3 regions of the Actinoplanes sp. NPDC023714 genome follow, and region 1 is predicted to be linked to each of the others. Evidence: predicted binding sites of a transcription regulator. Region 1 holds the regulator's gene; each other region holds the start of a gene.
The links. Region 1 encodes HrcA, which represses chaperone genes, less so after heat shock. Its sites were predicted from a motif close to GGTTNGCACNCTCNNNNNGAGNGTGCNAACC; they were not measured.
Positions count from the first base shown of each region.

Region 2: groL (chaperonin GroEL) is a predicted target of HrcA. The motif match lies at 3,662-3,692, and genes of this name have one in related genera.
Region 3: groES (co-chaperone GroES) is a predicted target of HrcA. The motif match lies at 5,067-5,097, and genes of this name have one in related genera.

Region 1 is NZ_JBFAAR010000014.1:149,839-160,184, forward strand. It holds gene dnaJ (molecular chaperone DnaJ) at 1-1,110, opposite strand, end outside; gene hrcA (heat-inducible transcriptional repressor HrcA) at 1,145-2,167, opposite strand; gene AB0G10_RS39795 (DUF4870 domain-containing protein) at 2,308-2,808, shown strand; gene hemW (radical SAM family heme chaperone HemW) at 2,801-4,000, opposite strand; gene AB0G10_RS39805 (enoyl-CoA hydratase-related protein) at 4,027-4,773, shown strand; gene AB0G10_RS39810 (hypothetical protein) at 4,868-5,668, shown strand; gene AB0G10_RS39815 (PAS domain S-box protein) at 5,782-7,422, shown strand; gene AB0G10_RS39820 (GlsB/YeaQ/YmgE family stress response membrane protein) at 7,483-7,764, opposite strand; gene lepA (translation elongation factor 4) at 7,846-9,726, opposite strand; gene AB0G10_RS39830 (transcription elongation factor) at 10,196-10,346, opposite strand, start outside.
Region 2 is NZ_JBFAAR010000001.1:308-10,653, forward strand. It holds partial or broken gene AB0G10_RS00005 (IS21 family transposase) at 230-422, opposite strand; SAM riboswitch class I at 912-1,050, shown strand; gene thrC (threonine synthase) at 1,061-2,344, shown strand; gene AB0G10_RS00015 (hypothetical protein) at 2,567-3,007, opposite strand; gene AB0G10_RS00020 (GNAT family N-acetyltransferase) at 3,007-3,519, opposite strand; gene groL (chaperonin GroEL) at 3,884-5,506, shown strand; gene AB0G10_RS00030 (Ig-like domain-containing protein) at 5,785-10,346, opposite strand, start outside.
Region 3 is NZ_JBFAAR010000008.1:228,866-239,211, forward strand. It holds gene AB0G10_RS31125 (ABC transporter ATP-binding protein) at 1-1,106, shown strand, start outside; gene AB0G10_RS31130 (ABC transporter ATP-binding protein) at 1,103-2,896, shown strand; gene groL (chaperonin GroEL) at 2,907-4,556, opposite strand; gene groES (co-chaperone GroES) at 4,629-4,943, opposite strand; gene AB0G10_RS31145 (methyltransferase domain-containing protein) at 5,168-6,346, shown strand; gene ybaK (Cys-tRNA(Pro) deacylase) at 6,356-6,838, shown strand; gene AB0G10_RS31155 (substrate-binding domain-containing protein) at 7,184-8,290, shown strand; gene AB0G10_RS31160 (ATP-binding cassette domain-containing protein) at 8,441-9,244, shown strand; gene AB0G10_RS31165 (ABC transporter permease) at 9,241-10,346, shown strand, end outside.

The DNA of each region.
Region 1 (10,346 bases):
CCGGGAGAAGAAGCCGCCCTGCTTGGAGAGCTCGGCCACGTCCTCGCCGCGGGTCTTCGCGAAGTCGCGGAGCATGCGCTCCTGGTCGGCCGTGAGCTTCGTCGGCGTCTTCACGTCGAGGTGGACGAAGAGGTCGCCGCGGCCCTGGCCCCGCAGGTGCGGGACGCCCTTGGTGCGGATGCGCAGCGTGCTGGCGGGCTGGGTGCCGGCCTTGACCTCGATGTTCTCCTCGCCGTCGAGGGTCTTGATGGTCATCCGGGTGCCCAGCGCGGCGGCCGTCATCGGGAGCGTCACGCGGCAGTGCAGATCGTCGCCCTTGCGCGAGTAGACATCGTGCGGGCGCTCGTGGATCTCGACGTAGAGGTCGCCGGCCGTGCCGCCGCCGGGGCCGACCTCGCCCTGCTGCGCGAGACGGATGCGCATGCCGTCCTCGACACCCGCCGGGATCTTGACGGTGAGGGACCGCCGTGTCCTTATCCGGCCGTCGCCGGCGCAGGTCGGGCACGGGGTCGGGATGACCGTGCCGTGGCCCTGGCAGTTGGCGCAGGGGCGGGACGAGACGACCTGGCCGAGGAAGGTGCGCTGCACCGACTGGACCTCGCCGCGGCCGGAGCAGACCTCACAGGTGGCGAGGTGGGTGCCGGGCGCGGTGCCGGCGCCGGAGCACTGGGTGCAGAGGACCGCGGTGTCGACGGTGATCGGCGCCTCGACGCCGAAGGCGGTCTCGACCAGGTCGAGCTCGAGGCGGAGGATCGCGTCGGCGCCGGGACGGGTGCGCGGGCGCGGGCCACGGGAGCCGCCGCCGGCCGCCGTGCCGAAGAACGCGTCCATGATGTCCTGGAAACCGACGAAAGGTCCGGCTCCGCCGGGGCCGGGAGCGCCGCCGCCACCGGGGGCGAGCGGGTCACCGCCCAGGTCGACGATCTGACGCTTCTGGTCGTCCGAGAGAACCTCGTAGGCCGCGTTGATCTCTTTGAACTTCTCGTGCGCCTCGGGATCCGGGTTGACGTCGGGGTGGTACTGCCGAGCCAGTTTGCGGTAGGCGCGCTTGATCTCGTCGTCGGTGGCTTCCCGGCTCACGCCGAGAATTCCGTAGTAGTCCTTGGCCACGGGGTTTGGAGTCCTCAATGTCTGCGCGAATCCGTCAATTCTGTGCCAACAGGTCGCCAACGTACCGTGCCACTGCACGAACAGTAGCGATGGTGCCCGGGTAATCCATGCGGGTGGGTCCGAGAACACCGAGCCCACCAACGATCGTCGCACCTGGCCCGTAACCGCTGCTCACCACGGACGCGGACCGCAGGTTGTCGATCTCGTTCTCGTCGCCGATCCGGACCCGGGTGGTGCTCGGTTCCAGGTCGCCGATCAGCTTCAGGAGGATGACCTCCTCCTCGAGGGCTTCGAGGACGGGTCGTAGCGTGCCCTGGAAGTCCAGCACACCACCGCGGGTCAAATTGGCGGTACCGGCGAGGGCGAGGCGCTCCTCACTGCGCTCGACGAGGGTCTCGAGCAGGACCGAGGCGAGACAGGCCATGGTCGGGCGGCGCTCCGGCGCGGTCTCGTCGACGAGTTTCTGCACCAGAGACGGGGTGTCCGCGAGTTTCTGACCGGCCAGTTTCTCGTTCACCCGGCGGCGCATCTCCCACACGTCGTCGGGCGGGATCGGGCCGGGCATCTCGACGAGCCGCTGCTCGACCCGGCCGGTGTCGGTGATCATCACGAGGGTGAGCCGGGTCGTGGAGATCGGCACCAGCTCGAGATGGCGGACCGCGGACCGGGACAGGCTCGGGTACTGCACCACGGCGACCTGCCGGGTGAGCTGCGCGAGCAGCCGGACCGTGCGGTGCACGACGTCGTCCAGGTCGACGACGCCGATCATGAAGCGCTCGATCGCCCGCTTCTCGGCGGGGCTGAGCGGCTTGATCCGGGTGAGCCGGTCGACGAACAGCCGGTAACCCGCGTCGGTGGGGACCCGGCCGGCGCTGGTGTGCGGCTGCCGGATGTAGCCCTCCTCCTCGAGGACGGCCATGTCGTTGCGGACGGTGGCCGGGGACACGCCCAGCTGGTGCCGCTCGACGAGAGCCTTGCTGCCCACCGGCTCGCGGGTCTCGACGTAGTCCTGGACGATCGCCCGGAGCACCTCGAGCTTGCGGTCATCAAGACTCATATGACCCCTCCCCCTCGCGGCACTCGCTTGGCACTCCCGATGACAGAGTGCCAGTCTACGTCGCCCGGGGCGCTAACGCGATGATCGAAAGTAAGCAGGGTGGCCACGACCGGCTCGATCACCAGCCTTAGCGTGGACACATGACCGAACCTCCCCGTCCGCCCGAGGGTGGATACGACCCATACGGCCAGCAGCCCCCGCCCGGTTATCAGCCCCCGCCGGGATATCAGCCCCCGCCGGGATACCAACCCGGTTATCCCCCGCCGCCCGGCTATGGATACGGCCAGTACCAGGGTCCGTCCGGCGAGGACCGCACCTGGATCGTGCTGACCCACTTCATCAGCGCCCTGGTCGCGTTCCTGAGCAGCGGCACGCTCGGCTGGATCATGCCGCTCGTCACCCTGCTCTCCCAGGGCTCCCGGTCGCCGCAGGTGCGCGCCGAGGCGGTGCAGGCGCTGAACTTCCAGATCCTCTGGTCGATCCTGACCGTGGTGGGATACATCCTGGTCTGCGTGCTGATCGGCTGGATCGTGGTGCTCGCCACCTGGCTGATCGCCTGGATCGTGCCGCTGATCGCGGGCATCAAGGCCACCAACGGGCAGCCGTACCGCTACCCGATGAACGTATCGATGATCAAATAACGTCTCTGATCACCGCGTCGGCCAGAAGCCGGCCCCGCAGGGTCAGCGCCAGCCGCCCCTCCGCGTAGGCGCCCTCGTCGAGAAGCCCGTCGGCGAGGGCGCGTGCCGCGGCCGCCTCGTCGACCCGCTTCAGCGGGATGCCCTCGGCCAGCCGCACCCGGAGCATCACGTCCTCCATGTGACGGTCCTCCCCGGTGAGGATCTCCCGGGCCAGGCCGGGCGATTCGCCGGCGGCCAATCTGGCCGCGTACGAGGACGGATGCTTCACGTTCCACCAGCGCACCCCGCCGACGTGGCTGTGCGCCCCGGGACCCAGCCCCCACCAGTCGGCGCCCGTCCAATACAGCATGTTGTGCCGGCACTCCCCGCCCTTCTTCGCCCAGTTGGAGACCTCGTACCAGGCGAAGCCGGCGGCCGTGAGCCTCTCCTCGGCGGCCAGGTAGCGGTCGGCCGCGACGTCGTCCTCGGGGTAGGGCAGCTCGCCGCGGCGCATCCGGGTCGCCATCCGGGTGCCGTCCTCGACGATCAGGGCGTAGGCGCTGACGTGGTCGACCCCGGCGTCGATGACGGTCCGCAGCGAGCGGTCGAAGTCGTCCGGGGTCTCGCCCGGCGTGCCGTAGATCAGGTCGAGGTTGACGTGCTCGAAGCCGGCCTCCCGGGCCTCCAGGGCGGCCTGCGGCGCCCGGCCGGCGGTGTGCCTGCGGTCGAGGACGCGGAGGACGTTGTCGGCGGCGGACTGCATGCCGAGCGAGATCCGGGTGAAGCCGGCGGCCCGGAGCTTCCCGAGATAGGACAGATCCACCGATTCGGGATTCGCCTCCGTCGTCACCTCGGCGTCCGGCGCCAGGCCCCAGGTGCGGTCGACGCCCTCCAGGATCCGGGCCAGATCGTCGGCCGGCAGCAGCGTGGGCGTGCCGCCGCCGACGAAGACGGTGTCCACCTGCTTCGGCTGGATCACCTTCGCGGCCAGCGACAACTCGCTCAGCACGGTGCCGGCGTATTCGTCGCGGCCGGCCCCGCCGCCCAGCTCGGAGGCCGTGTACGTGTTGAAGTCGCAGTACCCGCAGCGGCTGGCACAGAAGGGAACGTGAACGTAGACGGCGAACCCGTTCGCACCCACCCGCTCGGTCGCTTCGCGGGGAAGTGAGCCGTCGGTGGGTACCGGTTCGCCGTCGGGGAGTGCGCCTGCCATCCGTCAAGCGTAGTTATCGTTCCGGCATGGATCCGGTCCGCACCCTGACTCTGGACAACCCCGCCAGCCGCAACGCGCTCTCCACCGCGGTGCTGCGCGGCATGCTCGGCGACCTGGCCGCGGCCGCCGCCGATCCGGCGTGCCGCCTCGTCGTCCTCACCCACACCGGCCCGGTCTTCTGCTCGGGCGTCGACCTGCGGGAGACCGCCGCGGCCCAGCCCGGCGACAAGTTGCCCGCCGAGTGGCTCGCCGACGTGCTCGCCGTGCTCTGGGAGTTCCCCAAGCCGGTGGTGGCGCGGATCGGCGGGCCGGCCCGCGCCGGCGGCCTCGGCCTGATCGGGGCGGCCGACATCGCGGTCTGCGGCCGCTCGGCCACGTTCGCCTTCACCGAGGTACGGCTCGGCGTGATCCCCGCGGTGATCAGCTCGACGGTGCTGCCCCGGCTCGCCCCGCGCGCCGCCGCCGAGCTCTATCTGACCGGCGACGTCTTCGGCGGCGAGCGGGCCGCGGAGATCGGCCTGGTGACGGCCGCCGTGCCGGACGAGGAGCTGGACGCCGCGGTGGAGAAGTTCTGCGCGTCGCTGCTGCGCGGCGGCCCGCTCGCGCTCGCCGGCACGAAACAGCTGCTCCGGCGTACGCGGAACGAGTCGATCCGTGCCGAACTGGCAGATCTGGCGGACCGCTCGGCCGGATACTTCAAGTCCGCGGAAGGTCGCGAGGGCGTCGCGGCGTCCCGCGAGAAGCGGGATCCGAATTGGGTGGGCGGTCGTTGATTAGTCTTGGCGTCCTTCGAACGAGGAGGTGTGGGTGCGTAAGAAGCCGATCGTGGGCGGGGTAGCCCTGCTGGCCCTCCTTGGCGCGCTCGGCGTGTTCGTGGTGCTGCGCTCGGTGGTGAGCAACATCAAGCTGCCGCAGCTGGGCCCGGAGTGCACGGTCAGCGCCGACGGTGAGGTGACCCTCGACTCGCAGCAGATGGCGAACGCCGCGACGATCACCGCGGTCGGCGTCCGGCGCGGGCTGCCCGAGCAGGCCGTCGTGGTGGCGCTCGCCACCGCCTTCCAGGAGTCGAAGCTGGAGAACCTGGACGACGGCGACCGGGACTCGGTCGGCCTCTTCCAGCAGCGCCCCAGCCAGGGCTGGGGCACCTTCGAGCAGATCAAGGACCCCCGGTACGCGGCGGGGAAGTTCTACTCGGCGCTGAAGAAGGTCAAGGGCTGGCAGGAGATGCGGGTCACCGACGCGGCGCAGAAGGTGCAGCGGTCGGCGTACCCCGAGGCGTACGAGAAGTGGGCCGACGAGTCGAAGGTGCTCGCCGCGGCGCTCACCGGCCGGGCCACCGGCGCGGTCGAGTGCCGGTACACCGGAACCCCCGCGATCCGCGGCGCCGAGGCGGCCACGGCCCTGCTCGCCAACCTGAAGCTGGACTGGGGCAAGAAGCTGCCGAACAAGGCGGCGGCCACCGACACGGCCGGCCTGACCGTGGACGTGCCGAGCGCCGACACCGGCTGGCGCTATGCCCACTGGCTCGTCTCGCACGCCTCGGTGAGCGGCCTCGAACGGGTACGTTTCGCCGACCTGGAATGGCACGCGCCCGAGGGGAAGTGGCAGCCGGTCACGGACGGCAGCGGGACGACCACGGCGCGAGTCGTCGCCGAGGTGTTCCGATGAGCGCGGGCGCAACTTTCGGTGACGGGACGTAATGTTTGGACGCCGAACATGCGGGTTGCGCTGCGTATACATCGACATGGACAGTCCGCAACCGCCCTGGTACTAAGTAGAGCGTGCTGAGGGCGATCGGTTGGATCCTGCTGGGCACGGGCAGCGTCGCCGCCATCCTCTACGGGGTGCACCGCAACCGCCCGGCCCAGCGCTCGCCGTGGCTGCTGCTCGCCGGGGCGGTGGCGGCGCTCTGCGTCGGCGACGTGCTCTACGAATACGAGCTGATGGACCTGGCCGAGGTGTTCTACCTCGCCATGTACCCGCTCGTGGTGATCAGCCTGCTGCGGTTCACCCGGGACGGCTCGCTGCTCGCCGACCGGGCCCGGCTCATCGACCTGCTCGCGTTCTCCTGCTCGACGCTGCTCGTCGTCTGGGCGTTCGTGATCGGCTCGTCGGGCCAGTTCGGCGCGGTCAGCGCGGCCGACGTGATCGGCGGCCTGCTGCTGGTCGGCGTGGCGATCCGGCTGATCGTCGCGGACCGGCGCAACGTCGCTGCGTACCTGCTGCTCACCGGTTCGCTCGGCCTGCTCGCCGGGGACGTCTTCTACCCGCTCACCGGGGGCTCCCCGGTCGCCGAGTCGGCGTTCGTGGTGCTCTACCTGGGCTGGGGGCTGTCCGCCCTGCACCCCTCGATGGTCCGGCTCACCGAGCCCCGGCCCCCCGAGCCCACCCCGTTCCGCCTGCACTGGACGCTGCTGCTCGCCGCGTCCGCCGCCACTCCCCCGGCCGTGCTGCTCATCGAGGCGCTCTCCGGGGAGGTCCGGGACGGCGTGGTGATCGCCGTGACCGGCGCGGTCACGCTGCTGCTCTGCATCACCCGGCTGGCCGACGCGATCCGGCAGCACAGCGCCGCGCTCAGCCGCGAGCGAGGGCTGCGCACCGCCAACACCGCCCTGGTGGCGGCCGCCGACCTGCCGGCCGTCGACACGGCCGTGCGCACCGCGATCGCCCGGCTGCTGCCACCCGGCACGGTACGCCGGATCGTGCTCGCCACCGACGACGGCAAGCTGGCCGCCGCGTCGGTGCCGCCCGCGCCCGCCGGCGCCGGATCACGCAGCTGGTTCGCCCCGGCCGACGACCGCGACGAATGCGTCCTGGTCTGCCCGCTGCGGCTGGAACCGCTCGCGGTGGCCCGGCCCAGCGGCGGCGCGCTCATCCTCACCGGCGCCAAGGAGGCGCTCATGGCCGGCCGGGATTCGCTCGAGGTGCTGGCCGGCGAGGCCGCCCTCGCCCTCGACCGGATCACCCTGGTCGAGGCGGTCGGCCGCCGCGACAGCGACCTCTACCTGCGCGCGGTCATCCGGAACACCGCCGAGATCATGGCGGTCGTCGACTCCGACCACCGCATCCGGTACGCCAGCCCGGGTCTGCGCGACCTGATCGGCGGCGAGGAGCTGCCCCCGCTCACCGCGCTCGACGATCTGGTCCACCCCGACGATCAGGCGCTGGTCCGGGTCAAGCTCCGGGCCGAGGGCGACGGCCGGGTCTTCTGCGCGCTGCGCCGCAAGGACGAGACGCAGGCCTTCGTCGAGATGACCTACCGGGATCTCCGCGAGGATCGCCTCGTCCAGGGTCTCGTCGTGACGATCCGGGACGTCACCGACCGGCACGACCCGCTCGAGGGGATGCCGTACGCGGACCATGCGGGCGACATGCCCGCCTGGGTGAACCGGCGGAGCGCGCAGCACAAATTCCGCTATTAAAAGTCTTTGCCACACGGGAAAGGCCGGGCCCGAGGGCCCGGCCTTTTCACGTTTTCGGTATTACCGGGTCAGGCGGCGACGGCCACCGACACCGGCGACCAGCGCGACACCGATCGCGGCGAGAACGACCTGGAAGAAGAACTCGATCCAGTCGAAACCGGCGGTGTCAGCAACACCGGCAGCACGCGCGATCACGGTGCCCAGCAGGGCGGCGACCACACCGACCACCATGGTCAGCCAGATCGGGATGTTCTGCTTGCCGGGTACCACGAGACGGCCCAGGGCGCCGATGACCAGGCCGACGATCAGAGCGACGATGATGCCGGTGAGCGTGAACTCCATGGGATTCCTCCTCGGGGGGTGGAGCATTGGTTGCGTCCGTCGAGCACCAGAGTTCCCGACCCCCCGAAAAACCAAACCGCCTTATTTTTTGGTTGTCCCCTTGGTGTCACCGGCGTCCGATGTCGACAGGGCGGCGATGAAGGCCTCCTGCGGGACCTCCACCCGGCCGACCATCTTCATCCGCTTCTTGCCTTCCTTCTGCTTCTCGAGCAGCTTGCGCTTCCGGCTGATGTCACCGCCGTAGCACTTCGCGAGCACGTCCTTGCGGATCGCGCGGATCGTCTCGCGGGCGATGATCCGGCTGCCGATGGCGGCCTGGATCGGCACCTCGAACTGCTGCCTCGGGATCAGTTTCTGCAGCTTGGCCGCGATCGTCGTGCCGTACGAATAGGCCTTGTCCTTGTGCACGATCGCACTGAAGGCGTCCACCGGCTCACCGTGCAGCAGGATGTCCACCTTCACCAGGTCGGCCGTCTGCTCACCGGAGGGCTCGTAGTCGAGGGACGCGTACCCCTTGGTCTTGCTCTTCAACTGGTCGAAGAAGTCGAAGATGATCTCGGCGAGCGGCAGGGTGTAGCGGAGTTCCACCCGTTCGGTGGAGATGTACTCCATGCCGAGCAGCATGCCCCGGCGGCTCTGGCACAGCTCCATCACGGCGCCGACGAACTCGTTCGGCACCAGGACCGTGGCGCGCACCACCGGCTCCTGGATCTCGGCGATCTTGCCGGCCGGGAACTCGCTCGGGTTCGTGACCGTGCGGACCTCGCCGTCCTCGGTCATCACCTGGTAGACCACGTTCGGCGCCGTGGAGATCAGGTCGAGGCCGAACTCGCGCTCCAGCCGCTCGCCGATGATCTCCAGGTGCAGCAGGCCGAGGTAGCCGACGCGGAACCCGAAACCGAGCGCCGCCGACGTCTCCGGCTCGTAGGTGAGCGCCGCGTCGTTGAGCTTCAGCTTGTCGAGCGCGTCCCGCAGCGCCGGGTAGTCCGAGCCGTCGATCGGGTAGAGGCCCGAGTAGACCATCGGCTTCGGATCCTTGTAGCCGCCGAGAGGCTCCTGGGCCGGCCGGTTGTTGCCGGTCACGGTGTCACCCACCCGGGACTGGCGGACGTCCTTCACGCCGGTGATCAGGTAGCCGACCTCGCCGACGCCGAGCGCTGTCGCCTTCTCCATCTCGGGCGAGACGACGCCGATCTCCAGCAGCTCGTGCACGGCGCCGGTGGACATCATCTTGATCCGGTCACGCGCCTCGATCCGGCCGTCGATCACCCGGACGTACGTGACGACGCCCCGGTAGACGTCGTACACCGAGTCGAAGATCATCGCGCGGGCCGGGCCGTCCGCGTCGCCGACCGGCGCCTTGAACTGCCGGACGATCTCGTCGAGCAGGTGATCCACACCGACGCCGGTCTTGCCGGACACCTTCAGCACGTCGGACGGCTCACAGCCGATCAGCTTGGCGAGCTCCTCCGCGTACTTCTCCGGCTGCGCCGCCGGCAGGTCGATCTTGTTCAGCACCGGGATGATGTGCAGGTCGTTCTCCATCGCCAGGTACAGGTTGGCGAGGGTCTGCGCCTCGATCCCCTGCGCGGCGTCGACCAGCAGGACGGCGCCCTCACAGGCGGCCAGGCTGCGGGAGACCTCGTACGTGAAGTCGACGTGCCCCGGAGTGTCGATCATGTTGAGGACGGCCTGCTCGCCCTGCTGGCCGCCCTCCCGGACGGTCCAGGGCATGCGCACGGCCTGCGACTTGATGGTGATGCCGCGCTCGCGCTCGATGTCCATCCGGTCGAGGTACTGAGCGCGCATCTGACGCGGGTCGACCACCCCGGTGATCTGCAGCATCCGGTCGGCCAGCGTCGACTTGCCGTGGTCGATGTGCGCGATGATGCAGAAGTTGCGGATGCGGCCGGGATCGGTCGATCCGATCACGTTCACGCCGGGGTCGAGCGGTCCAGGCACGGTCTTCCGTTCTTCTCGAGCTTGGTGTCGCAATCTGGGGAGGCCGGCTCACACCGGCGTCCCCTATCGTCCCACGTCCGCGAGCGCAGCTCCGATCACACCCGTGCGCCGGCCGCCCCGGCATCCGGCCGACCGCCCACTCACTCCCGATCCCGCCCTGCTTGCCCGGCCAGCTTGCCCGGTTGCCCGGCCCGCTTGCCCGGCCCGCTTGCCCGGTTGCCCGGCCCGCTTGCCCGGCCGGCCCCGAGCCACCCAGCCTGTCGGCCCGCTTCGCCCGGCCGGCCCGAGCCACCCTCAGGCCGGATCGCCGCCCAGCCCAGCCACCGCGCAGGCCCAACCACCGCCCAGCCCAGCCACCGCCCAGCCCAGCCACCGCGCAGGCCCAACCACCGCCCAGCCCCAGCCACCGCGCAGGCCCAACCACCGCCCAGCCCCAGCCACCGCGCAGGCCGAACCACCGCGCAGGCCGTCAGATCTTCTCCAGGGCCCCGCGCGGCTCCGGCGGCAGCTCCACCTCGACCGAGTCGCCCGGCCGGACCGTCCCACCCCGCAGCACGACCGCCATCACCCCGGCCTTGCGCACGACGTTGCCCTGATCGTCCTGCCCGAGGACCTCCTTG
Region 2 (10,346 bases), on a different contig from region 1:
TGTATGGACGCCCGTTTTGTCGCTCTCCCGCACAGCCGGTCTGTCCGGCTGTACGCCGCGGTTGTATGGACGCCCGTTTTGTCGCTCTCCCGTGCAGCCGGTGTGTCGGGCTGCACGCTATGGCTGGGTGGGCGTCCGTTTTGCCGCTCTCCCGCACAGCCGGGTGTTCGGCTGTCAACGACCGTGTGACCTTCCCCAGCTGACGGCCGGCGGATCTCCCGCCGGCGGTCACGGACACGTCGGCGACGTGCTCGAGGGTGATCGTCTTCTCGTCGTAGGTCAGGGCATGAGCCGGAACGCCGCCCGGGCGCCGCAGGTTCGCGTCGAGGCAGGCCGCGATCGTCGGCAGGGTCTTGTCGAAGACCGGGATCGCGACCCGCGAACCGTGACCAGGCCGGCCATGCGCACCACAACGACCTGCGGGCCGACCCGAAGCCGACCGGCATCCGCTCATGATCAGCGGGGCAGTGTCCGGCCGTCCCCCGGGAAGGGCATGACCATCAGCGGGCCGCTATCCGGCCGCCAGTGGCGGGAGTGGCGGGCTGATATTCGGCTGCACGTCACGGTTGTGTAGGCGCCCGTTTTGCCGCTTTCTTGTGCAGCCAGAGTGTCGGGCTGTACGTCATGGCTGTGTGGGCGCCCGTTTTGTCGCTCTTCTGTGCAGCCTGGCGGTGGGGGAATTGCTTGGGGTGGGGACTGATAGGAGGAGGGCGCAACCACTCACTCCGGTCGCCCGGCTCGCGGGCGCGGGATGGACGCGCAGCGGCCAGCGCCCCGGGCCGGGCCCTCGGCGTGAGCGACGGTCTGTGCCACCCACCCCGCTGCGACATCTTGAGAGTAGTCGCTCACACCTCGGGAACTCGGTGTGGTGATCGCGGTGTCTCGTCGTAAGCTTCGGGAAACAACTGAATACCTCATCCAGAGGGGCAGAGGGAACGGCCCGATGAAGCCCCGGCAACCACCGCGCGTGTCTCGATGACGAGGCCTTTGTCCGCGGCAGGTGCTAATTCCGTCCTCGTTACGGCAGGTCGCCGCGGGGAAAGATGAGAGGAAGGCCTCGATGACGTCTACCGTCAGCGCACCCAGCAGCACCACCACGTCGCCCGCTCGCGGGCTCGTCTGCCGCGCCTGTGGTGCCGAATACCCGCTCGCCGCGCAGCACGCCTGTTACGAGTGTTTCGGCCCGCTCGAGGTCGCATACGACGAGGCGGCGCTCGCGCGGGTGACCCGGGCCGAGATCGAGGCGGGTCCGCAGAACATCTGGCGCTACGCGGCGCTGCTGCCGGCCGGGCAGGACCCGGCCACCCGGGTGACCCTCGACCCCGGCCTGACCCCGCTCGTGAGCGCGCCGGCCCTGGCCGCCGCGGTCGGCCTGACCGCGCCGCTCTGGGTGAAGGACGACTCGCAGAACCCGACCCACTCGTTCAAGGACCGGGTCGTCTCGGTGGCGCTCACCGCGGCGAAGGAGCTCGGCTTCAACCGCTTCTCCTGTGCCTCCACCGGCAACCTGGCGAACTCGGTCGCCGCGCACGCGGCCCGCGCCGGCGTGCCGAGCATCGTCTTCATCCCCTCCGACCTGGAGCAGGGCAAGGTCGTCACGACTGCCGTCTACGGCGGTGACCTGGTCGCGATCGAGGGCTCCTACGACGACGTGAACCGGCTCTGCAGCGAGCTGGTCGAGACCGACGAGTTCGAGGACACCGCGTTCGTCAACGTGAACGTCCGGCCGTTCTACGCCGAGGGCTCCAAGACCCTGGGGTACGAGGTGGCCGAGCAGCTGGGCTGGCGCATCCCGGCGCAGGTCGTCATCCCGATGGCGTCCGGCGAGCTGCTCACCAAGATCGACAAGGCGTTCACCGAGCTCGTCGAGATCGGACTGGTCGAAGCGCCGGAGGGCGGCTGGACCGTCTTCGGCGCGCAGTCGGCCGGGTGCAACCCGATCGCGACGGCGCTGCACGCGGACACCGACGTGATCACCCCGGTGAAGCCGACCGGCATCGCGAAGTCGCTGAACATCGGCGACCCGGCGGCCGGGCCGTACGCGATCGAGGCCGTGAAGCGGACCGGCGGCTGGATGGACTACGCCGACGACGACGAGATCCGCGCGGGCATCCGCCTGCTCGCCGAGACCACCGGCGTCTTCGCCGAGACGGCCGGCGGCACCACCGTGGCCGTGCTGAAGAAGCTGGTCGAGAGCGGCAGGCTGGACCCGGCGAAGGAGACCGTCGTCTACAACACGGGTGAGGGTCTGAAGACTCTGGACGCGATCTCCGGCCAGGTTGGACCGACCCACACGATCAAGCCGTCGCTCAAGGGCGCGCGCGAGGCCGGCCTGCTCGGATAACTCTCCGTGACCGGTTCTCTGCCGGTTGTCGAGAAATACCCCTCCTGAGGACTTGCGATCCGATCTCCGGATGGGCAGGATGCTCTCTGCGGGAGGACGCGACGCCGTACGAGGCCCCTCACCTGGACATTGGCGACAATCTCCGAGGGACCCAACGATCCAGCGCTGACCCATATGGCTTCGTGCCGGAGGCGCTGTGCGTCCGTCCTCCCGACCAAATCCTCACGCTCTCCGCAGCAGGCGCTGCACCCACGGCCTCAGGGGCAGGACCTCGGGATAGTTCCCGTCACCCAGTCCGGCCCTCTTTTCAAAGAAATTGCGGACACCGTACGACTTCGTCAGCGTGATCGACCAGCCGCAGGCGATCCAGTACGCGGGCCAGAAGAGCGGGCCGAGCACGGCGTACTGGCTCGCGTGGTGGCTCTCGTGCTTGAGCAGCCGGGCCCGGCGCTCGTCCAGCAGCCACTCCGCGGTCCGCTTCGTGATGATCACCGAGCCGACCGTGAAGCAGGACGCCGGCGGCTTGGCGAAGCGGTAGCCCTCGGCGATGTAGATGCCGTCCGGGCCCTTCGTGAGCCGCGCACCGGTCGCCTTCGCGATGAGCAGGCCCGCCGCCGTGGTGCCGTTCACGGCGGTGAGGATCGAGCGGGTCCGCGGCTTCATCAGATCCGCCGGCGCATCTGCAGCTCGGTCAGCTGCGGGACGGTCGGGTGCGGCAGGCGCACCCCGGTGTCCGCGAACCCCAGCTTCTCGTACGCCCGGACGGCCCGCCCGTTGCCGACCACCACCTCCAGCATCAGCTCGTCCCGGCCGGCCGCGAGGGACCAGTCGGCCACCGCGTCGACGAGCCGGGCGAGGACCTTGCCGCCCCGGTGCGCCGGAGTCAGGTAGACCGCGAAGACGACGGTGCAGCCCGGCTCGTCCGGCAGCACCGTCCCGCCGGCGTGCCCGATCAGGGGATTCCCGCCGTCAACCGGCCCGGCGATGAACTGGGCCGTCTCGTTGCCGGTCGACGACTGCCGGATCCGTTGCCGGTAGCTCTCGTGCGGCCGGGCCGCCGCCTGCGCCAGGGTCTCCAGGAACGCGAGCGGGCTGTCGGCCAGCATCTCCAGGCGCAGCGCACGCATCCGGCCCGCATCCTCTGGTGTGACCCGGCGTACGGTCCAGTTCTCCATGACGTCCTCACTACAGCCCTCCGGGCGGTCCGGCAACCCTGACCAGCGCTTTCAAGATCCTTACGAGAATGCCGGGCCCGTTCGAGGGTTTCGCGGGAAGATGGGGTTTCTTGCACTCGCCACCGGGGAGTGCTAAACAAGTGATTGGCACTCGCGGCTAGTGAGTGCCAGCAGGTCGGGACGGTGGGGTTCCGGTCGCCGCGCTGCCATCGGCGCTGCGACACGAAACCGGTCGTCGCGGGCTATCCGGCTCGGCCTGAGGACGTCACATCGCCAGGTGGTGACGTCCACAGACGTTCCTCAACGTGCGGAGAGCGGGGCCGACGAGGCCCGGCACCGCGGATGTCCGGGAGGACAACGCCGTATGGCCAAGATCATCGCATTCGACGAGGAGGCTCGTCGGGGCCTCGAGCGCGGCATGAACCAGCTTGCCGACGCCGTCAAGGTGACGCTCGGCCCCAAGGGCCGCAACGTCGTCCTCGAGAAGAAGTGGGGCGCCCCCACGATCACCAACGATGGTGTATCCATCGCCAAGGAGATCGAGCTCGAGGACTCGTACGAGAAGATCGGCGCCGAGCTGGTCAAGGAGGTCGCGAAGAAGACGGACGACGTCGCCGGTGACGGCACGACGACCGCGACCGTCCTCGCCCAGGCGCTGGTCCGCGAGGGCCTCCGCAACGTCGCCGCCGGTGCCAACCCGATGGCGCTGAAGCGGGGCATCGAGGCTGCTGTCGCCAGCGTCTCCGAGGGCCTGCAGCAGCTCGCCAAGGACGTGGAGACCAAGGAGCAGATCGCCTCCACCGCCTCCATCTCCGCCGGTGACTCCACGGTCGGCGAGATCATCGCCGAGGCCATGGACAAGGTCGGCAAGGAAGGCGTCATCACCGTCGAGGAGAGCAACACCTTCGGCCTCGAGCTCGAGCTCACCGAGGGTATGCGCTTCGACAAGGGCTACATCTCGGCGTACTTCATGACCGACGCCGAGCGCATGGAGGCCGTCTTCGACGACCCCTACATCCTCATCGCGAACTCCAAGATCTCCGCGGTCAAGGACCTGCTGCCCGTCCTCGAGAAGGTCATGCAGTCCGGCAAGCCGCTGATCATCATCGCCGAGGACGTCGAGGGCGAGGCCCTGGCCACCCTCGTCGTCAACAAGGTCCGTGGCACCTTCAAGTCGGTCGCCGTCAAGGCCCCCGGCTTCGGTGACCGCCGCAAGGCCATGCTGGAGGACATCGCCATCCTGACCGGTGGCGCCGTCATCAGCGAAGAGGTCGGCCTCAAGCTCGACGCCGCCGACCTGACCCTGCTGGGCCAGGCCCGCAAGGTCGTCATCACCAAGGACGAGACCACCATCGTCGACGGTGCCGGCAACGCCGAGCAGATCCAGGGCCGGGTCAACCAGATCCGCGCCGAGATCGAGCGCTCGGACTCCGACTACGACCGTGAGAAGCTGCAGGAGCGCCTGGCCAAGCTGGCCGGCGGCGTTGCGGTCATCAAGGTCGGCGCGGCCACCGAGGTCGAGCTGAAGGAGCGCAAGCACCGCATCGAGGACGCCGTTCGCAACGCGAAGGCGGCCGTCGAGGAGGGCATCGTCCCCGGTGGTGGCGTCGCGCTGGTCCAGGCCGGCAAGACCGCGTTCGACAAGCTGGACCTGGCCGGCGACGAGGCGACCGGTGCGCAGATCGTCAAGGTCGCGCTCGACGCCCCGCTGCGTCAGATCGCCGTGAACGCCGGCCTCGAGGGCGGCGTCGTGGTGGAGAAGGTCCGCAACATCGAGGCGGGTCACGGCCTGAACGCCGCGACCGGCGAGTACGTCGACCTGCTGGCCGCGGGCATCATCGACCCGGCCAAGGTCACCCGCTCGGCGCTGCAGAACGCCGCGTCGATCGCCGCGCTGTTCCTCACCACCGAGGCCGTCGTGGCCGACAAGCCCGAGAAGAACCCGGCTCCGGCCGGCGCCCCGGGCGGCGGTGACATGGACTTCTGAGTCCAGTCGTAAAAAGGGCGGTCCGCTTCGGCGGGCCGCCCTTTTCGCGTCCGGCCCTGGTTCTCTGCTGCCGCTGCCGCTGCCCCCCTGCCCGATCTTGTGACTCTCTGCAGGACCGTTCCCGCAGGAAGTCACAAGATCGGGCGAAGCGGGGGCGGGGCGGGGCAGGGCGGGTGAGGCCCGATCTTGTGATTCTGTGCAGGACCGGGTCCGCAGAGAGTCACAAGATCGGGCGAGGGGCGAGGGGCGAGGGGCGAGGGGCGAGGGGTGGGTGGGGGTTAGGCCTTGTGGCGGCCTGGGCGGTGGCGGCCTGGGGTGGTGGCGCTGTGGAGGGTTGCCGTGTAGAGGACGCCTCCTAGGAGCAGGATCGCCACTCCGGTATTGAGGACCGAGGAGATGTCGGCGCCGGTTCGGGCCAGGTGGTCGCTCACCGTGACGGTCACTGTGGCGGTGGCGGTTCCTCCGTGGCCGTCGCCGACCGTGTAGGTGAAGGTGTCGGTTCCGGTGAAGCCGTCGTCCGGGGCGTAGGTGACGTGGCCGTTGCCGTCGATCACGGCGGTGCCGTGGCCGGCCTTGCCTACGCGCACCAGGGTGAGGTGGTCGGCGTCGGGATCGCTGTCGTCGGCGGCCGGCTCGATCGAGATGGGTTTGCCGGCCGAGGTGGCGTAGCGGTCGTTCGTGGCTGTCGGCGGGCGGTTGGCGCCGGCCACCGTCACCGTGATGGTGCCGTGCAGCACGGTGCCGGAGGCGTCGACGGCGTCGTAGGTGAACGTGTCGGTGCCCCGGAAACCGGCCTTCGGCGTGTAGGTGACGGTGCCGTCGCTGTTCAGCCGGGCGGTGCCGTTCTCCGGCGTACCGATGGATTTGATCTTGATCTGGTGGCCGCTCCTGTCGGTGCTCGGCATCGTGATGAGGAGCGGCTTGCCCGGCTCGCCGCGGACGGCCTTGTCCGGGGCGGCGGGCAGCACCGGCGCGGGCGTCACGGTGACCGTGACCGTCGACGTGACGGAGTGGCCGGCCGCGTCCTTCACGGTGTAGCTGAAGGCGTCCCTGCCGGTGAACCCGGTTTTCGGCGTGTAGCGGACCCGGCCGCCGACCACCCGGGCCGTGCCGTGCGCCGGCTTCCCGGCCGAGACGACGGTGAGCGCGCCGCCCTCCGGATCGGTGTCGTTGGCGGTGACGTCGATGTCGACGGCCTTGCCCGAGGTGGTGGAGGCGGTGTCCGGCGACGCCGACGGCAGCTCGTCGATCACCACGGTCACTGTCGCCTCGTCGGTCTCGCCGCGGTCGTCGGTGATCACGTAGGTGAACGTGTCGGTGCCGGTCGCCCCCTTCTCCGGGGTGTAGACCACCGTGCCGCCGGTCAGCCGGACCGTGCCCTTGCCGGCCCGGCCCACCGAGACCACGGTCAGCGTCTGGCCGGTGTTCGGGTCGATGTCGTTCGCCAGCACCGGCAGGGTGGTCGCCCGGCCCGGCTCGACCGGGAACCGGTCGTCGACGGCGATCGGCGGGGCGTTGTGCACCGTCACGGTGACCGTGGTGGTGTCGGAGAGCCCGGCCGGGTCGACCACGGTGTACGTGAACGCGTCGATGCCGACGAACCCGGGCGCCGGGGTGTAGACGAGCGTCCCGGCGGCGGTGCGGACCACCGTGCCGTGGGCCGGGGCGGTGGTCGCCGAGACGCTCAGGGCGTCGCCGTTCGGGTCGGTGTCGTTGTCCAGGACCGGGATGGTCACGGCGGTGGCCGAGTCGGTGGCGACCGAGTCGGCGCGGGCCACCGGCGCCACGTTCAGCACGGTGATCGTGGCCGTCGCGCCGGCGCTGCCGCCCCTGCCGTCGCTGACCGTGTAGTGGAACGAGTCGGGGCCGTGGTAGCCGGCCGCCGGCGTGTAGACGACCCGGCCGCCGACCACCCTCGCCGTGCCGTGCGCCGGCGGGGTGTCGACGGTGACGGTGAGCGGGTCGTCGTTCGGGTCGGTGTCGTTGGCCCGTACGTCGATCGTCACGGGCGCGTTCGAGGTGGCCGTGACCGTGTCGTCGCGGGCGACCGGCACCCCGTTCGCGACGGTCACCGTGATCCGGGCGGTCGCGGTCCCGCCCCGGCCGTCGGCGAGCGTGTAGTCGAACTGGTCGACGCCGGAGAACCTCATGTTCGGGGTGTAGGTGACCGTGCCGTCGGCGTTGCGGACCACCGAGCCGTTGCCGGCCGCCGTGGTCGACAGCACGCTGCGCGGATCGCCGTTCGGGTCGCTGGAGCCGGCCACCGCGTCCACCGTCACCGGGGTGCCGTACGCCGTGGTCGCGGTCTTGTCCACGGCGACCGGCGGCGCGTTCGCGACGGTGACCACCACCTGCGCGGTCGCGGTGCCGCCGTTGCCGTCCGAGACGGTGTACGAGAACGTCGCGTCGCCGGAGAACCCGGCCGGCGCGGTGTACCGGACCCCGGTGCCGTCGATCACGACCGTGCCGGTGCCGCCCGCCGGCTGGGTCACCGACAGCACCGAGAGGGTGTCGCCGTCCGGATCGGTGTCGTTGGCGAGCACCGGCACGGTCACGGTGCCGAGGTATCCGGTGACGCCGGTGTCGTCGGCCGCGACCGGGACGGTGTTGCCCACGTCGACCCGGACGTTGCCGGTCGCGGTGCCGCCGTTGCCGTCCGAGATCGTGTACGTGAACACGGCCGCGCCCTGGTACGACGAGGACGGCGGGGTGTAGTTCACGTCGTCTCCGCTGATCGTGACCGTGCCGGTGCCGGGCGCCGGCTGGGTCACCGAGAGCAGCGTGCGGGTGTCGCCGTTCGCGTCGGTGTCGTTGGCGAGCACCGGGACCGTGACCGGCCGGCCGCGCGCCGTGGCGATCTGGTCGTCGACGGCGGCCGGCGGGGTGTTCCCGGTGGTCACCGTGACGGTGGCGGTGCCGGTGCCGAGCTGCGGGTCGGTGAGCGTGTACGTGAAGGTGTCCGTCCCGCGCCAGCCCGGTTCCGGGGTGTAGGTGACCGTCTGGTCGGCGTTGACAACGGTCCACCCGTGCAGCGGCGCGGTGGTCACCGACACGGTGAGGGTGTTCGTGGCGTCGTCCGGGTCGGTGTCGTTGGCGCGTACCGGGATGGTGACCGGGGTGCCGCCGTCCGCGCCGGCGGTCTCCGGCTGGGGCTGCGGCGCGGCGTTCACCCGCAGGTCCGCGGTGGCGGTGTTGTCGGCCGGGGCCGGGTCGGCGCCGATCCCGGAGACGGTGAGGGTGGCGGTGGCCGTGGTGGCCGCGCTGCCGTCCGCCACGGCCGGCACGGTCACCGTGCCGGTGGATCCGCTCGCCAGCGCGCCGAGCGTGCAGGTGATCCGCTGCCCGGACGCCGAGCAGCCGGCCGGCTGGGTGACCGACGGGGTGACCCCGGCCGGCAGGTCCAGCACGGCGGTCGGCTCGGGTTCCATGTTCGGGCCGCGGTTGGTGACGCCGATCGTGTAGTTGACCGGGTTCGACGCGACGGCCCGCTGCACGACGGACGGCGACACGGTGACGGCGGCTCGCAGGTCGGTGTCCGGCTGCCGGACGGTCCGGGTGTCCGCGTCACCGATCCCGGTGAGCACGAGCGGGCTCGTGCTGCCCTGGTAGCTGGTGTTCGGCACGTTGACGATGTCGGCGCCCGGCCGGGTGCTGTCGTTCACCCGGACCCGGTAGGTGACGTACGTGCTCTGCCCGTAGGCGAGGGTGCCGAGACCGAACGTCACCTTCCCGCCCGCGTACGGGGAGTCGTCGCTCGCCACGCCGGCGACCGCGATCGAGCCGGGTACGAAGGTCGTCCCGGTCGGGATGGCGTCGATCAGCGTGGAGTTGCCCGCCGTGTCGGTGCCGTCGTTGCGGACCAGGATCCGGTACTCGATCTCGTCGCCGGGCAGCACGTCCCCGCCGTTCATGTCGGTCGGGGTGATCACGGTGACCAGTTTCGGGGCGTACAGGGTGGTGGTGAACGTGACGACGCCCGGATAGAACGTCTCGCCGCCGGCGTTCGTGGTCAGGGTCAGCGAGGCCGAGGTGGCGCCGTTGGCGAGCCTGCCGTTCGCGTTGTACTGGTCGATGTCGACGCCCATGAGGTTCGACCAGGCCGGGTCGCGCCCGGCGACCGCGGTGTCGGCCTCGCTGACGGTGCTGTTGAAGAAGTTGTTCGCCGGGTTCAGCGTGTCGCCCATCGCGTTCGTGTCGAGCTTGAGGGTGTCGCCGGTCTTGCCCAGGTCGCCCTCGTAGACCACGGTGCCGATGTCGGTGTCCACGGCGCCGCTCTGCCGGGTCTGGAAGCCGGCGATGTCGATGGTCAGCGACGTGGAGGCACTGCTGACCACGCCGAAGCCGTCGTAGATCCGCAGGCTGCGCATCGGCTGGCCGTCGTCGTGGTAGGCGATCGCCAGCGCCCAGCCGGCGTACCTGTCCCGCCCGGTGCCGGACTGGATGTTCGCCACCTCGTAGGTGCCGCTGCGCCCGCCGGAGACCAGCGATGTCACGTCGGCGACGGCCTGGTACGCCGTCAGCGACGTGGGCGCGTAGATCCGATCCCGGGTGATCGTGGTCCAGCCGCCCCCGGCCGGCGTCCGGAACAGCACCTTGCCCTTGTCGGCGGGGGTGGTGGCCGCCGTCCCGTTGGTGCCCGCCTTGGTGTCGGCGCTCCAGTACAGGGCGGCGTAGAGCACCGTGCTGCCGGCCGGCAGGGTGACCGTCGCGGCGCTGTGGTTGAAGGTGACCGGGTCGCTGTCGGTGTTGTTGTGCGCCATGTCGTAGCCGTTGTTGTTCAGCGACTCGTTCTGGCCGGTCGTCGCGCTCCCACCCTGGCCCGCGGTGCAGCCGGTCGCGG
Region 3 (10,346 bases), on a different contig from region 1:
GCGAGTACCGCGGCCGGCAGGGCGAGCTGACCGGTCAGGCCGCCGACCTGGTCTCCGGTCTGCGGGTGTTGCGCGGCGTGGGTGGGGAGCCGATCATGGCGGCGCGCTATCGCGCCGCGTCGCAGAGGCTCAGAGCGGCGGGGGTACGGACCGCGCGGGTCGAGGCGTTGCTCGAGGCGGCCCAGGTGCTGCTGCCCGGGGTGTTCCTGGTGCTGCTGACCTGGCTGGGGGCGCGGTCCGCCTGGGCCGGCCGGATCACCGTGGGCCAGCTGGTCTCGTTCTACGCGTACGCGGCGTTCCTGGTGGCGCCGCTGCGGCAGCTCACCGACGCGGTCGACCGGATCACCCGCGGGCACGTGTCGAGCCGCCGGGTGGTCGCCATGCTCGAAGTGGACGGTGAGCCGGCCGATCCGGGCGAGCCGGCGCCGCTGCCCGCCGCCCGCCTCGCCGACTTGGACGACCCGGAGTCGGGGGTGCGCGTCCCGGCCGGCCGGTTGACCGCGATCGTGGCGGACGTCCCCTCCGACGCGGCCCGGATCGCCGACCGTCTCGGCCGCTACGCGGACGGCGCCTCGATGGGCGGCGTCCCGCTGGCCGGCGCGTCGATGGCCGAGGTGCGCGAGCGGATCCTGGTGGCCGACAACGAGGCCCGGATGTTCGCCGGCCCGCTGGTGTCCGATCTGGATCCGTACGGCGCGGGCACCCTGCCGGAGGCGCTGGAGGTGGCGGACGCGACCGGCGTCGTCGACGCGCTGCCCGACGGCGTGGACACCGTGGTCGCCGAACGCGGCCGGTCCTTCTCCGGCGGCCAGCAGCAACGGCTCCGGCTGGCCCGGGCACTGGTCGCCGACCCGGAGATCCTGATCCTGGTCGAGCCGACGAACGCCGTCGACGCGCACACCGAGGCGATGATCGCGGACCGGTTGCGGGCGGCGCGGTCCGGTCGTACCACGGTGATCTGCACGTCCAGCCCGCTGCTGCTGAGCCGGGCCGACCGGGTCTGCTACGTCGAGAGTGGACGCGTCGTCGCCGCGGGCCCGCACCACGTCCTGCTCCGCACCGCGCCCCGGTACGCCCGGATGGTCCTGCGCGAGGAAGAGCCGTGACCCGCCCGCTGCCGGTGGCGAGCCGTGGCCAGGCCCGCCGGTACGCCCGCGAGCTGCTGCGCCGCCATCCCGGCATGTTCCGGGCGGCGGTCGGCCTCAACGTGGCCGCCGCGCTCGCCGCGCTCGCCGGCCCGCGCCTGCTCGGCGACCTGGTCGAGGCGATCGAGGATCACGAGCCGATGGCCGACCTGAACCGGATCGTCCTGGCGCTGGCCGGATTCGTGCTGCTGCAGACGGTCCTGACCCGGTTCGCGCACGTGGCCTCGGCGCGGCTCGGCGAGCGGGTGCTGGCCCGGCTGCGTGAGGAGTTCATCGCGCGGGTCGTGACGCTGCCGCTCGCCACCGTGGAGGCGGCCGGCAGCGGCGACCTGCTGACCCGGGCCACCCGGGACGTGGACGCGCTCTCCAAGTGCGTGCGGTTCGCCGTGCCGGAGACGATGATCGCGGTGATCACGCTGTTCCTGGTGGTGGGCGCGCTCGTGATGGTGAGCCCGCTCTTCGCGATCCCGCTGCTGATCGGGATGCCGATCCTGCTGGCCGGCACCCGCTGGTACCTGCGCCGGGCGCCGGCCGGCTACCTGGAGCAGAACGCGGCGTACTCCGAGGTGACCGAGGGGCTGACCGAGACGGTCGAGGGCGCCCGGACCGTGGAGGCGTTGCGCCGCGGGCGGCAGCGGATCGCCCGTACCGATGCGGACCTGGACCGGACCTGGAAGGCCGAGCGGCACACGCTCTTCCTGAGGACCGTCTGGTGGCCGGTGATCGAGTCGAGCTACGTCCTCCCGGTGGTGTTGACGCTGGTCGCGGGCGGCTGGCTCTACCTGCGGGACGCCGTGACGCTGGGGCAGCTGACGGCCGCGGTGATCTACGTGCAGCAGCTCGTCGACCCGCTCGACCGGCTCTCCGGCTGGCTCGACGAGCTGGAGGTCGGCGCCGCCTCCCTGGCCAGGCTGCTGGGCGTCACGGCGAAGCAGCCACCACCCGTCGGAGCGGCCCGCCCGGACGGGCGCCGGATCGAGTTGCGGGGGGTGCGGTTCGCCTACCGGGCCGACCAGGAGGTGCTGCACGGCATCGACCTGGTCCTGGAGCCGGGGGAGCGGCTCGCCGTGGTCGGGGTCTCCGGCGCCGGCAAGTCGACGCTGGGCCGGCTGCTCGCCGGCGTGCACCAGCCGACCTCGGGCAGCGTCACGGTGGGCGGGGTGCCGCTCGCCGCGCTGCCGCCGGAACGGCTGCGCGCCGAGGTCGCGCTGGTGACCCAGGAGCACCACATCTTCATGGGCACGCTGCGCGAGAACGTCGCGCTGGTGCGTCCGGGCGTGCCGGAGGGCGAGGTACGGGCGGCCCTCGCCGCCGTCCACGCGCTGGGCTGGGCCGACAGCCTGCCGGACGGCCTCGCCACCGCGGTCGGGGCGGGCGGCCTGCCGCTCACCCCGGCGCAGGCCCAGCAGGTGGCGCTGGCCCGGCTCGTCCTGGCCGACCCGCACACCCTGGTGCTCGACGAGGCGACCGCGCTGCTCGACCCGCGGGCGGCCCGGGACCTGGAACGGAGCCTCGCCGCGGTGGTGCGCGGGCGGACCGTCGTGGCGATCGCCCACCGGCTCTTCTCGGCCCACGACGCCGACCGGGTCGCGGTCGTCGAGGACGGGCTGATCACCGAGCTCGGCTCGCACGACGAGCTGCTCGCGGCGGACGGCTCGTACGCGGCCCTGTGGCGGTCCTGGCAGGGCGGCCCGGAGAAGCCGGAGATGCAGGAAGGGCGCACCACCGGTGCGCCCTTCCATGTCAGCTGAACGGTTCGGGTCAGAAGCCCGGGCCGTGCTGGTGGCCGTGGCCACCGTGGCTGTGACCGTGACCGCCGGCGGCGGCCGGAGCGGCCTCGGCCGGCCTCTCGACCACGAGGCTCTCGGTGGTCAGCAGCAGACCGGCGATCGAGACGGCGTTGGAGACCGCGTTGCGGGTCACCTTCACCGGGTCGATGATGCCGGCCGCGGCCAGGTCGACGTACTCGTCGGTGGCCGCGTTGAGGCCGTGGCCCCAGCCCAGCTCGCCGACCTTGCCCACCACGACGTAGCCGTCGTGGCCGGCGTTCTGCGCGATCCAGCGCAGCGGCTCCACCAGCGCCTTGCGGACGATGCTGACGCCGATCGCCTCCTCGCCGGTCAGGCCGAGGTCGCCGTCGAGCTCCTTGGACGCCTGGGCGAGCGCGGCGCCGCCACCGGGGACGGTGCCCTCCTCGACAGCCGCCTTGGTCGCCGCGATGGCGTCCTCGATGCGGTGCTTGCGCTCCTTCATCTCGACCTCGGTGGCCGCGCCGACCTTGATCACCGCGATGCCGCCGCCGAGCTTCGCGAGACGCTCCTGGAGCTTCTCCCGGTCCCAGTCGGAGTCGGACGCCTCGATCTCCTTGCGGATCTGGGCGACCCGGTCGGCGACGTCGGACTTGTTGCCGCCGCCGTCGACGATCGTGGTGTTCTCCTTGTCGACGACGATGCGCCGGGCGCTGCCCAGCGACTCGATGCCGACCTGGTCGAGCTTGTAGCCGAGCTCGGGGGCGATCAGCTCGCCACCGGTCGCGATCGCGAGGTCCTGCAGGATCGCCTTGCGGCGGTCACCGAAGCCCGGCGCCTTCACCGCGGCGACCTTGATGGTCTTGCGGAGCGCGTTCACCACGAGGGTGGAGAGGGCCTGGCCCTCGACGTCCTCGGCGACGATGAGCAGCGGCTTGCCGGCCTGCAGCACCTTCTCCAGCAGCGGGAGCAGCTCCTCGATGCTGGAGATCTTCTGCGTGGTCAGCAGGATGTACGCGTCCTCGAGGACGGCCTCCTGCGACTCCGCGTCGGTCACGAAGTTCGGCGAGATGAAGCCCTTGTCGAACTGCAGGCCCTCGGTCACGTCGAGCTCGGTGGCAAGCGCCGAGCCCTCCTCGACGGTGATGACACCGTCGCGGCCGACCCGGTCCATCGCCTCGGCGATCAGCTCGCCGATGGTGGCGTCCTGGGCCGAGATGGTGGCCACGTTCGCGATCGCCTTGTGGTCGGCGACCTCGACGGCCTTGGCCAGCAGCGCCTTGGACACGGCCTCGGAGGCCTTGTCCATGCCGCGCTTGAGGCCGATCGGGTTGGCGCCCGCGGTCACATTGCGCAGGCCCTCGCGGACCAGCGCCTGCGCGAGCACGGTCGCCGTGGTGGTCCCGTCGCCGGCGACGTCGTTGGTCTTCGTCGCCACCTCCTTGACGAGCTGCGCGCCGAGGTTCTCGTACGGGTCGGTGAGCTCGATCTCCTTGGCGATGGTCACGCCGTCGTTGGTGATCGTGGGAGCGCCGAACTTCTTGTCCAGGACGACGTTACGACCGCGCGGTCCGAGGGTGACCTTGACCGTGTCGGCGAGCGTGTTGACCCCGTGCTCCAGCAGGTGCCGGGCGTCGTCAGAGAAACTGAGAATCTTCGCCATCTATGGTCCCTTCACGCACCAGCGCCCTGCCCCGAGTCATCGGAACAGGGCGCTGGCGCAATCAGTCAGGTCTTACTTCTCGATGACCGCGAGGACGTCGCGGGCGGAGAGCACCAGGTACTCCTCGCCGGCGTACTTGACCTCGGTGCCGCCGTACTTCGAGTAGAGGACCACGTCGCCGACCTTGACGTCGAGCGGAACCCGGTTCCCCTTGTCGTCGATCCGGCCGGGGCCGACAGCGAGGACGGTGCCCTCCTGCGGCTTCTCCTTGGCGGTGTCGGGGATCACGATGCCGGAAGCGGTCGTGGTCTCAGCCTCGTTCGCCTGGACCACGATGCGGTCCTCGAGCGGCTTGATCGCAACCTTGGTCGCGGTAGTCACGGGCATACCCTCCTGGGTACAGGTTTCGCCGGCCTTGATCCAGGCCGGTCTGATGCCTCATGCCACCGGGCGGGGCCGTCGTCGCGGGTGCCGGTCCGCCTGGTGCCTAACCGCACGGGCGGGCCGCGCGGCTGGCACCCTCATGTTGAGAGTGCTAACCGGAGACTATTCCGGAACTAGCACTCCGTCAACCAGAGTGCCAGCCTGTCACGCCAGGGAGAATGCCTGTCGTGACCCCTGAGTTGCTGTCCCGCTTGCGAACCCCCGCCGGAGCCGAAGCCCTGGCCGTGGCGGCCGGGCTCGATGACGCCGAGCCCCTCGCCGCCGCCTCGGCCGTGCGTGCCCGGGGCATCGGCGCGGACCTCGCCGCGGCCGCTCTGACCCAGGCTAGTTTGCGCAGGCGGGCGGCGATGAAGTTCGGGCCGGACGCGGCCCGGATGTTCTTCACCCGGCCCGGCCTCGAGCAGGCCACCCGGGCCCCGGTCGCGGCGCGGCGGGCGGCCCGGCTGGCGGCCGCGGGCGTGCGGTCCGTCGCCGATCTCGGCTGCGGGCTCGGCACCGACGCGTTCGCCGCGGCCCGGCGGGGCATCCGGGTGCACGCCGTCGACGCCGATCCGCTCACCGCCGCGGTCGCCGCCGCCAACGCCGAGGCGCTCGGGCTGACCGGCCTGGTCACGGTGGAGTGCGCGGACGCCACGTCGGTCCGGGTCGAGGCGTTCGACGCGGTCTTCGCCGACCCGGCGCGCCGCCAGGCCGGCCGGGGCCGGGTGTTCGACCCGAAGTCGTACTCGCCGCCGTGGGACTTCGTCGCGGCGCTGCCGGAGCGGGTGCCGCGGACCGTGCTGAAGCTGGCGCCCGGCATCGGCCACGACCTGCTGCCGCCGGGAGCCGAGGGGGAGTGGGTCAGCGTCGGCGGCGACCTGGTCGAGGCGGCGTTCTGGTGCGGGCCGCTGGCCGGGGCGCCGCGGCGGGCGACGCTGCTCGGCGCCGACGGGTCCGGGGAGGCCGGGCTGACCGGCTCGGGGACCGCGGCCGCGCCGGTGGGGCCGGTCGGCGCCTACCTCTACGACCCGGACCCGGCCGTGGTCCGCTCGCACCTGGTGGCCGAGTTCGCCGCGACGGTCGGCGGCCGGCTGGGCGACCCGGAGATCGCGTACGTGCACACCGACGACCCGGTGGACACGCCGTTCGCGCGCCGGCTCGCGGTGACCGACGTGCTGCCGTTCTCGCTGAAGCGGCTGCGGGCGCTGCTCCGGGAGCGGGGCATCGGGCGGCTGGAGATCCGCAAGCGGGGGTCCGCGCTCGTCCCCGACCAGCTGCGCAAGGACCTGCGCCTGTCCGGCCCGAACGGCGCCGGCATCGTGCTGACCCGGGTGGCGGGCGCGCCGGTCGTGCTGATCACCCAGTAGCTTTCCCTCATGGCGAAGAAAGCGGCCGGCACCCCCGCGACCGTCCTGCTGACCTCCGAGCGGGTTCCGCACACCCTTCATCCGTACGAGGTGTCGCCGGACGCGCCCCACTACGGGGCTCTCGTCGCCGCGTTCCTCGGGGTCGAGCCGGCCCGGCTGTTCAAGACGCTGATCGCCGAGGTGGACGGCGCGCTGGTGGTCGGCGTCGTGCCGGTGACCGGCGATCTCGACCTGAAGGCGCTCGCCCAGGCGGCCGGGGGCAAGCGGGCGGCCCTCGCCGACCGGGCCGCGGCCGAGCGCAGCAGCGGCTACGTGCGGGGCGGGATCAGCCCGCTCGGGCAGCGGCGGCGACTGCCGACCGTGATCGACGACACCGCTCCCGCTCTCGACCTGATGTACGTCTCGGCCGGCCGCCGTGGGCTGCAGGTCTCCCTCGCCCCGGCCGATCTCATCCGGCTGACCAGCGCGATTGTGGCCCCGATCCGGAGCTGAGCGGCGGCATCCTAGCTTCCGTACGGATACGTCCGTTCTCCCGGTATACGCCAACTCCGTAGCTCGAAACTACCGAGCGTCACCCTGCGTGTCCCCCGGGGAGTATTCCGCGCACCGAGGTACCCGCTGGTAACCGCGCCGTGTTGCCGGATTGTTATCCCTCGTTACGAGATAGATCTCCGTTGCGGCTTGTGTTCTCGGCCACCATCGGAATACGTTGCCGGGCACAACAAACCGGTTCCTCATCCATCGGCGTCACAGGGCGAGCGTCACCTCTCCATCCGCCGCGACCCCTGACAAATCCGAACCAAGGCCCCGGATTTACCCCCCGAAAGGACATAAGGAATGCGTAAGGGACTGTTCGCCCTTGCCGCGGCTGGCCTGCTGGCCACCGGAAGCATGGCCGCGTGCGGCAGTGAGAGTGGCGACAGCGGCAGTGGCAGCGGCGACAGCGGCTCCTCGGCCGGCAAGGTCGGCGTGATCCTGCCCGACACCAAGAGCTCCGCTCGCTGGGCGACCGCCGACCTGAAGTACCTCACCGACGCCTTCAAGGCGGCCGGTGTGGAGGCCGACATCCAGAACGCCCAGGGTGACAAGACCCAGTTCCAGACGATCGCGGACGGCATGATCTCCAGCGGCGTCAAGGTTCTGATGATCGTCAACCTGGACTCCGGCACCGGTAAGGCCGTGCTGGACAAGGCGAAGGCCGCGGGCATCGCGACCATCGACTACGACCGCCTCACCCTCAACGGTGGCGCCGACTACTACGTGTCGTTCGACAACGTCGAGGTCGGCAAGCTGCAGGGTCAGGGTCTGATCGACTGCCTGACCGAGAAGAAGGCGACCAAGCCGGTCGTGGCGTACCTGAACGGTTCGCCGACCGACAACAACGCCACCCTCTTCAAGGAGGGCTACGACTCGGTCCTCAAGCCCAAGTTCGACTCGGGTGAGTTCGTCAAGGGTCCGGACCAGGACGTTCCGGACTGGGACAACGTTCAGGGCGGCACGCTCTTCGAGCAGATGCTGACCACGAACAAGGACATCAAGGGCGTCCTCGCCGCCAACGACGGCCTCGGCAACGCGGCCATCCAGGTGCTGAAGAAGAACAAGCTGAACGGCCAGGTCCCGGTGACCGGTCAGGACGCCACCGTTCAGGGTCTTCAGAACGTCCTCGTCGGCGACCAGTGCATGACGGTCTACAAGGCCATCAAGGACGAGGCGGACGCCGCCTCCGAGCTGGCGATCGCGCTGGCCAAGGGCCAGGCGCCGACCTCGGCGACCGGCTCGGTCACCGACCCGGAGTCGAAGAAGGACGTCAAGTCCGTCCTGCTGAAGCCGCAGTCGATCACCAAGGCGAACGTCAAGGACGTCGTGGCGGACGGCTTCGTCACCAAGGAGGAGCTCTGCACCGCGGACTTCGCCAAGGCCTGCACCGACGCGGGCATCAGCTGACGCCTCGGTAGTCAGCGCCTGAGTTCGGCGCCGCCCACGCACGCCGTGGGCGGCGCCGGAGTCGGTTCTCGACAAACCCGCGGTCGGCGGAGCCACGATGAGGTGGCGGAGCCGCGACGCAACCGGTCACCGAACGAAGGAGAACCATCAGTGGCCGCGACACCCCTTCTGGAGCTGCGCGGGATCGACAAGAGCTTCGGTCCCGTCCAGGTCCTGCACGACGTCGGCCTGAACGTCTACCCGGGCGAGGTCACCGCCCTGGTCGGCGACAACGGCGCCGGTAAGTCCACGCTGGTCAAGTGCATCAGCGGCATCTACTCGATCGACGCCGGCACGGTCACCTTCGACGGCAAGGAGGTCGCGATCCACTCCCCGCGCGACGCCTCCGCGCTCGGCATCGAGGTCGTGTACCAGGACCTCGCCCTCTGCGACAACCTGGACATCGTCCAGAACATGTTCCTCGGCCGGGAGAAGAAGTCCGGCATCGTCCTCGACGAGGCGACCATGGAGGAGATGGCCGGCGAGACCCTCCGCAGCCTGTCGGTGCGGACCGTCAAGTCGCTGCGCCAGCTCGTCTCCAGCCTCTCCGGCGGCCAGCGGCAGACCGTGGCGATCGCCAAGGCCGTGCTCTGGAACAGCCGGGTCGTCATCCTCGACGAGCCGACCGCGGCCCTCGGCGTGGCGCAGACCGCGCAGGTGCTCGAGCTGGTCCGCCGGCTCGCCGACAACGGCCTCGGCGTCGTCCTGATCTCGCACAACATGAACGACGTGTTCGCGGTCTCGGACCGCATCGCGGCGCTCTACCTCGGCCGGATGGCGGCCCAGGTGAAGGCCTCCGACGTGACCCACTCCCAGGTCGTCGAGCTGATCACCGGCGGGCGCAGCGGCAACCTCGGCCTTCCGCCCGAGAAGCCCTCGGAGTTCATCGACATCACGCCGGGAGAAGCCCAGTGACCACGACCACGACCACCACGGCCGGTGGCATCCAGGCCGTCAAGCCCACGGTCGGGAGCCACATCCGCGACTACTGGGCGCGGGTCCGCGGCGGCGATCTCGGCAGCCTCCCGGCCGTCCTCGGGCTGCTCGTCCTCACGCTGATCTTCGGCGTGGCCCGGAGCGACACGTTCCTCAGCGCGCTCAACTTCGCGAACCTGTTCAACCAGAGCGCGCAGGTCGTCTTCATCGCCATGGGCCTGGTCTTCGTGCTGCTGCTCGGCGAGATCGACCTCTCGGCCGGTTTCGCGAGCGGCGTGTGCGGCGCGGTCATGGCCATCCTGCTCACGAACGAGGGCCTGCCCTGGTACGTGGCGATCCCGGCCGCGATGCTCACCGGCATCGTGATCGGCCTGGTGCTCGGCCTGCTCGTGGCGAAGCTCGGCATCCCGTCGTTCGTCGTCACCCTGGCCGCGTTCCTCGCCTTCCAGGGCGTGCTGCTGACCATGCTCAAGGGCGGTCAGAACATCTCCGTCACCGACGAGTTCGTCCGTTCGCTGAACAACGACAACCTGTCGGTGGCCTGGAGCTGGGGCCTCACCGTCTTCGCGATCGCCGGGTACGCCGCGGTCCAGCTGAACCGCTACCGCAGCCGGAACGCCCGGAACCTGGTCGCCGACCCGCTCGGCATCGTCCTGCTGCGCGTCGGCGGGCTCGCGGTGCTGCTCGTCGCGGCGACCGCGGTGCTCACCCAGGAGCGGGCGATCAACCCGGCGATCAACTCGCTCAAGGGCGTGCCGATCGTCGTGCCGATCATCGCGATCGCCATGATCATCTGGAGCTTCGTGCTCGGCCGCACCACGTACGGCCGGCACGTCTACGCGGTCGGCGGCAACGCCGAGGCGGCCCGCCGGGCGGGTATCACCGTCGACCGGATCCGCATCTCGGTCTTCGTGATCTGCTCGTTCATGGCCTCGATCGGCGGCATCCTGGTGGTCAGCCGGGCCAGCTCGGTCGACCCGAACACCGGTGGCAGCAACATCCTGCTCTACTCGGTCGGCGCCGCGGTCATCGGCGGCACCAGCCTCTTCGGCGGCAAGGGCAAGGTGATCAACGCGGTGAT